Regions from separate parts of the Janthinobacterium sp. GL_088 genome, predicted to be linked through region 2. Evidence: predicted binding sites of a transcription regulator. Region 2 holds the regulator's gene; the other holds the start of a gene.
What was found. Region 2 encodes sigma-54, which starts transcription at its own class of promoters, with help from an activator protein. Its sites were predicted from a motif close to TGGCANGNAANCTGCTTT; they were not measured.

Region 1: AC3IQ7_RS05900 (beta-propeller fold lactonase family protein) is a predicted target of sigma-54. The motif match lies at 1,399-1,416, and genes of this name have one in related genera.

Annotation. Positions count from the first base shown of each region.
Region 1 is NZ_CM174453.1:1,295,061-1,298,418, forward strand. It holds gene AC3IQ7_RS05895 (TonB-dependent receptor family protein) at 1-1,276, opposite strand, end outside; gene AC3IQ7_RS05900 (beta-propeller fold lactonase family protein) at 1,481-2,437, shown strand; gene adh (aldehyde dehydrogenase) at 2,782-3,358, shown strand, end outside.
Region 2 is NZ_CM174453.1:803,214-806,571, forward strand. It holds gene lptA (lipopolysaccharide transport periplasmic protein LptA) at 1-273, shown strand, start outside; gene lptB (LPS export ABC transporter ATP-binding protein) at 273-1,028, shown strand; gene AC3IQ7_RS03580 (RNA polymerase factor sigma-54) at 1,033-2,511, shown strand; gene hpf (ribosome hibernation-promoting factor, HPF/YfiA family) at 2,581-2,943, shown strand; gene AC3IQ7_RS03590 (3-hydroxyisobutyryl-CoA hydrolase) at 3,079-3,358, shown strand, end outside.

The DNA.
Region 1 (3,358 bases), 490 kb from region 2:
ATGGGCCGCTTTGCCATTCCGCCTGGATATAGGGATCGAGGCTGGAGACGACATTCTGCTCGTCGCGGCGCAGCTTGCCTTTTACGCCAAACGTGTTGCCGACGTAATTTTCATAGCCCGTGCGATCATCGCTGGAGCGGCCATAGTCGATGCCGATGGTCGTGCTCAGCTTGCCGCCAGCCAGCTGGTTCACATGCAGCCAGTTGGTATCGATGCCATAGAACTGTCGCTGGAAGTCAACCACACCGCCTGAATGGCTGGGCGGCGCCTGGAAGCCTTTGGTAAAAGCCTGGTACTGGATCACGTCGCGGTTGCCGCCATACACCATCACATGCAGGCGGTCATCGCCGAACGATTGTTCATAGGTGGCCCCGATTTGCTGGTGGTCGATGCTCTTGCGCGTGTTGTAGCGTTCGGCCAGGGTGCGTTTCGGATTTTGCGTATCCGTCGCGTCGATTTCGCCGGCGCGCGGATCGGCGGCAAACGTGGGCCAGGTGGCACCCAGCGGATCTTGCGTGTTGCCTTGATGCAGGCTGTTGGCGACGATGGTCAGCTTGCTGTCCGCCGTGGGCTTGACGGTGATCTTGCCGAATGCCTGTTCGCGCGTGGCGGCGCTGTGGTCGCGGAAGCCGTCCGTGCGGAAACGCGAGCCGTCGAGCACGTAGCCAATGCCGCCTGCCTGGCCTTGTGCCGTCAAGTCCACCTTGCTGGTGCCGTAGCTGCCGCCCGTGACATTCAGTTCGACGGACGGGGGATTTTGCCCATCCATGGAAAACAGCTGGATCACGCCGCCCGAATGGTTGCCGTAGATGGCAGAAAACGGTCCGCGCAGCACTTCGATGCGCTCGGCCGTATCGAGGTTGAAGGTGGCGGCCTGACCCTGGCCGTCCGGCATGCTGGCAGGAATGCCATCGCTGATCAGCTTGACGCCGCGCACGCCAAAGGCCGAGCGTGCGCCGAAGCCGCGCGACGAGATTTGCAAGTCTTGCGCGTAGTTCTGGCGGTTTTGCACGACCAGCCCCGGCACGGCCGCCAGCGCTTCTGACGCGTTGACGCGGATTTGCCCATCCTGGATGCGGGCGCTGTCGACCACGTCGATGGACGCCGGCACTTCCTGGCTGGGGTGGGCGATGCGGCTGCCGCTGACGACTACCGTATCCATCAGTTGCCCGTTGGCCGGGTCAGCTGCCTCGGCGGCAAAGACGTGGGGGGCCAGGGTGGCGCTGCCGGCGACAAACAGGCTGGCGATGGTGTTCAGGCGGAAACGATGCTGCATGCGGATTCTCCAATGTGAATAAAAGCCTGCTTGAGCGCGTGAGCGCCACAGGTCTGCATAGTTGTATCAAGCAATATGCCTGCCATGTCTCCATTGGTGGGCGGAAATTATACGCGTGTCAGTGGCACGGCGTTTGCATACAGCAATGTTCAGATGCGCCGATGCAGCGCGCTTTTCCTGTGTTTTTCCATTGAAAAGGTGATTATGCCCAACTTCTTCTCGCGCTTGCGCCAGGTGTGCTGGCTGTTGCCGGCGCTCGCCAGCACCGCCGTCCAAGCCGCTCCCTTTGCCTATGTTCCCAATGAAAAGTCGGGCACCTTGAGCGTGATCGATACGGCCACCGACCAGGTCGTGCGCCAGATCGTGGCGGGCAAGCGTCCGCGCGGTATCGCCGCCGACCCCAGCGGGCGGCAATTGTTTGTCACTGACGCAGCCAGCAGCGCCTTGCTGCTGATCGATAACACTGGCGGCGCGCCCGTGCGCACGGTGGCGCTGGGCAAGTCGCCCGAAGGCGTCAGCGCCTCGCAAGACGGTAGTCATGTGGCCGTGGCCGTCGAGGAAAACAATAGCGTGGCCTTGCTCGACGGCCATACGGGTAGCTTGCTCGCCGACATCCAGGTGCAGGGACGCAATCCGGAACACGCCGTCTTCAGCCCCGATGGGCGCTGGCTGCTGGTCAGCGCGGAAGAGGCCGAGCAAGTCGATGTCATTGATGTGGCGCAACGCCGCCAGGTGGCGTCCATCGCCGTGGGATTGCGTCCGCGCGGCATCGGCTTCAGTCCGGACTCGGGCCGCGCCTATGTGGCGTGTGAACTGGTCAATGCCGTGTATGTGATCGACATGGCCGCGCGCAAGGCGATTGCCACCATTCCAGCTGGCAAGAATGCGAATGGTATCGCCGTCCACCCCAGCGGCAGGCAGGTGTATGTCTCGAACGGCATCGACGGCACGGTGATGGTGATCGATACGGCCAGCAACAAGGTGACGGCCACCATTCCCGTCGGCAAGCGCCCGTGGAATATGGCCCTCACGCCCGATGGCGCCAAGCTGTACGTGGCCAATGGCCGTTCGAACAGCGTTTCCGTCATCGACACGGCCAGCGCGCAGAAGGTGGCCGATATTACCGTGGGTGAATTGCCCTGGGGCGTGGTGATTCGTTGATGCCTTGGTGGCACTGGCGCAGGTGTTCCAGTCTGGTACACCTGTTCCATTGTGCAGCGGCGACGGAGCGGTGCAGCAGGGCTGGCGCGGATTGGAACAGGACGGCGCCACCTTGTTCAAAACGCACACACACCCACGCCTGCCTTCTTGCCCGGGGCGTGCGCTGAAAAGCGCGCCGGTGTTGACGCCACGCCCTTGTAACAAGGGTAAAACCGGCTAAGTTTGTAGTGGGATGGTGAGCTGGCACGGCATTTGCGGAAGACTCCGTGTACTCCCCCCATCTGTACCAGGACGTTTGATTTTAATTAAGTAATTCCATTCTAATTAACCCGATAGAGGACGACATGAATCTCGCAGACATCAGCAAACTGGGCGTAGCCAATCCCTTCAAACAACGCTATGACAATTACATCGGCGGCAAATTCGTTGCACCAGTAAAAGGTGAATACTTTCCCAACATTACGCCGATCACGGGCTTGCCGTTTTGCGAAATCGCCCGTTCCACGGCCGAAGACGTCGAGCTGGCGCTGGACGCCGCGCATGCCGCCAAGGATGCCTGGGGCAAGACTTCGCCTGCCGAGCGCGCCAATATCCTGAACCGCATCGCCGACCGCATCGAACAGAACCTGAGCCTGATCGCCACGGCGGAAACCATCGACAACGGCAAGCCGATCCGCGAAACGATGAATGCCGACATTCCGCTGGCCATCGACCATTTCCGTTACTTCGCCGGATGCATCCGCGCGCAGGAAGGTTCCGTCGCACAAATCGATGCGGAAACCTATGCCTATCACTACCATGAGCCGCTGGGTGTCGTGGGGCAGATCATCCCGTGGAATTTCCCGATTCTGATGGCCGTGTGGAAACTGGCGCCAGCCCTGGCCGCCGGCAATTGTGTCGTCTTGAAACCAGCCGAGCAGA
Region 2 (3,358 bases):
GAAGCGGAGCGCGTGGAATACGACAACAAGACGGAAGTGGTGAAACTGTTTTCCAGAGCCAAGCTGACGCGCCTGGAAGGCGCGAAAGTGACCGATGTGGCGAATGGCGCCTTCATCTCGTATGACAGCCGCAAGGAAGAATTCGCGATGGAAAATTCCAACAGCGGCACCAGCACCGCGGATGGCGGCAGCGTGCGCATGGTGATCCAGCCGAAGACCAAGGCGCCGGCAGCGGAGAAAGCGCCGGCCACGCCCGCGCCAGGAAAGAAATAATGGACAATACACGTTGCGGCAGCACCCTGATCGTTCGCGGTCTGCAAAAAACCTATGGCAAGCGGCAAGTCGTGCATGATGTTTCGCTGCAAGTCGAATGCGGCGAAGTGGTGGGTTTGCTGGGCCCGAACGGCGCCGGCAAGACCACATCGTTCTACATGATCGTCGGCCTGGTGCCGTCCGATGGCGGCAGCATCGATATCAGCGGCGTGGACATTTCCAGCCTGCCGATCCACCGCCGCGCGCAGATGGGCCTGTCCTACCTGCCGCAGGAAGCATCCGTCTTCCGCAAGCTGACGGTGGAAGACAATATCCGCGCCGTGCTGGAAATCCAGACCGTCGAAGGCCGTCCGCTGACGAAGGCCGAGATCGAGGAGCGGCTGGATAAATTGCTGGCTGACTTGCAGATTGAAAAGCTGCGCGAGAACCAGGCGCTGTCGCTGTCCGGTGGCGAACGCCGCCGCGTGGAAATTGCCCGTGCGCTGGCCACCGATCCCCGTTTCGTGCTGCTCGACGAGCCGTTCGCCGGCGTCGATCCGATCGCCGTGATCGAGATCCAGCGCATCGTGCGTTTCTTGAAGGAGCGCAATATCGGCGTGCTGATCACCGATCATAATGTGCGCGAGACGCTGGGTATTTGCGACCGTGCCTACATCATCAACCAGGGTTCGGTGCTGGCGTCGGGACGCCCCGACGACATCATCGCGAACGAGTCGGTACGCCGGGTCTATCTGGGCGAACACTTCCGCATGTAAGCCAATGAAACAATCATTGCAGCTGCGCACTTCGCAGCACCTGGCACTGACGCCGCAGTTGCAGCAATCGATACGCCTGTTGCAATTGTCTACCCTGGAATTGCACCAGGAATTAGAGCAATTGCTGACGGATAATCCCTTGCTTGAACGCCTCGACGATCCGCTCGACCGTTCGCTGCGCCTGCTGTCCGACGGGGCCTTGAGTTCCACGGCAGCGCCGGCCGAAGCGCCACCCCAGCCGCCAGGCCAGGACGCGCCCGCCGCGCCGGCCGAAGCGGAAACCTTTGATGGCGAGGCGGGCGACAGCCCGGCCGCCGCCGAGGGCGGCGACAGCGACTGGAGCGAGGCGAGCCGGGGCAAGGCGCCCGACGATGAAGATTCGCGTCCGCAACTGGAGGCCCATCACTGCACCCTGCGCGAGCACCTGATGGAGCAGATGCGCGTGACGGTGCTGGAATTGCGCGATCGCGCGCTGGTCGAGCTGATCATCGACGCGCTCGACGACAATGGCTACCTGGAAGAGTCGCTCGACGACATCCTGGCACGCCTGCCGGAAGAGCTGGAAATCGACACCGACGAGATGCGCACGGCTTTGTCGCTGCTGCAAAGTTTCGATCCGCCCGGCGTGGGCGCGCGCAATGCGTCCGAATGCCTGGCGCTGCAAATCAAGCGCTTGCCGCACATCGCCATGGTGACGCGGCGCATGGCCCTCGTCATCGTCGAAAAGCACCTGGCCTGGTTTGCCCAGCGCGATTTCAACAAGCTGAAAAAAGCCCTCGATTGCGACGATGAAGACTTGCGCGAGGCGCAGACGGTGATTCGCCAGTGCAATCCGCATCCGGGCGCCGTATTCGCCTCGGACGTCTCCGATTACGTGGTGCCCGACGTCGTCGTCAAGCGCGCGCGCAATGGCTGGCAAGTGACCCTGAACAACGACGTCATGCCGCGCCTGCGTGTCAACGCCATGTACGCCAACTTGCTCAAGCAGGGCAAGGGCGAGGGCGCCATGGGCGCACAGTTGCAGGAAGCCAAGTGGCTGATCAAGAATATGCGCCAGCGCTTCGACACGATCCTGCGCGTGGCACAGGCGATAGTAGAAAGACAAAAGAACTTTTTCTCGCATGGGGCCGTTGCCATGCGCCCCCTTGTGCTCCGTGAAATAGCTGATACACTGGGTTTACACGAGAGTACTATCTCGCGGGTAACAACTCAAAAGTACATGCTGACCCCGCACGGCATGTTCGAGTTGAAATATTTCTTTGGTAGCCACGTCGCCACCGAAGCGGGGGGCGAAGCGTCATCGACGGCGATACGGGCATTGATCGTGCAACTGACAGGAGCAGAAGACCCTAAAAATCCTTTATCCGACAGTAAGATTGCGGACATGCTGGGGGAACAAGGCATGGTGATTGCGCGACGTACTGTTGCCAAATACCGGGAAGCGTTGAAAATTCCGCCAGTGAGCCTGCGTAAGTGTTTGTAAGTTTTTTTCGGTTCCTCTGCGGGCCGGATAGGATGGACCGCACGAACCCGATCATCTTTAGGAGTGTGTATGAATCTCACCATCAGCGGACATCATCTCGAAGTGACACCAGCCATCCGTGAATACGTACAAACGAAGCTGGAGCGCGTGAAACGTCATTTCGATCAAGTCATCGATATCGCCGTGATTCTGACCGTGGATAACCTCAAAGAGAAAGAAAAACGTCAAAAGGCTGAAGTCAACCTGCGTTTGAGTGGCAAGACTGTCTATGTGGAAAGCTTGGCGCACGACCTGTACGCCGCGATCGATACCCTGATCGACAAGCTCGATAGGCAAGTGATGAAATACAAAACCAAAGTGCAAGGGCACGGTAAAGAGGCGATCAAGCATCTGCCAGACAACTCCGAGGAAGAAGCCGTCGTCGCCGTCTAAGGCCACCCGCTTCCAGCAGTTGTGATCAACTAAGGGCGCACATCTTGCGCCCTTTTTTGCGCCTGGACCTGTTGAACGCAATCTTCCCCGCGCAGGCGCTAGAATGTTTGCACTTTCACTTCTTTCCTGCCTGCCATGAGCGACTTCGTCCAGACCTCCATCCGCAACCGCACCGGGCACATCGTGCTCGACCGTCCGAAAGCCTTGAATTCCCTGTCGCTGGAGATGGTGCGCGCCCTGAGTGCGACCTTGCTGGCCTGGCGCGATGATCCGCACGTGGACGCCGTCGTGATCCGTTCCAGCAGCGAAAAAGCCCTGTGCGCCGGCGGCGACATCCGTTTCTTTTACGATGCGGGCCTGGCCACGCCGCAAGGCGGCAGCGCCCTGCTGGAAGATTTCTTTACGGAAGAATACG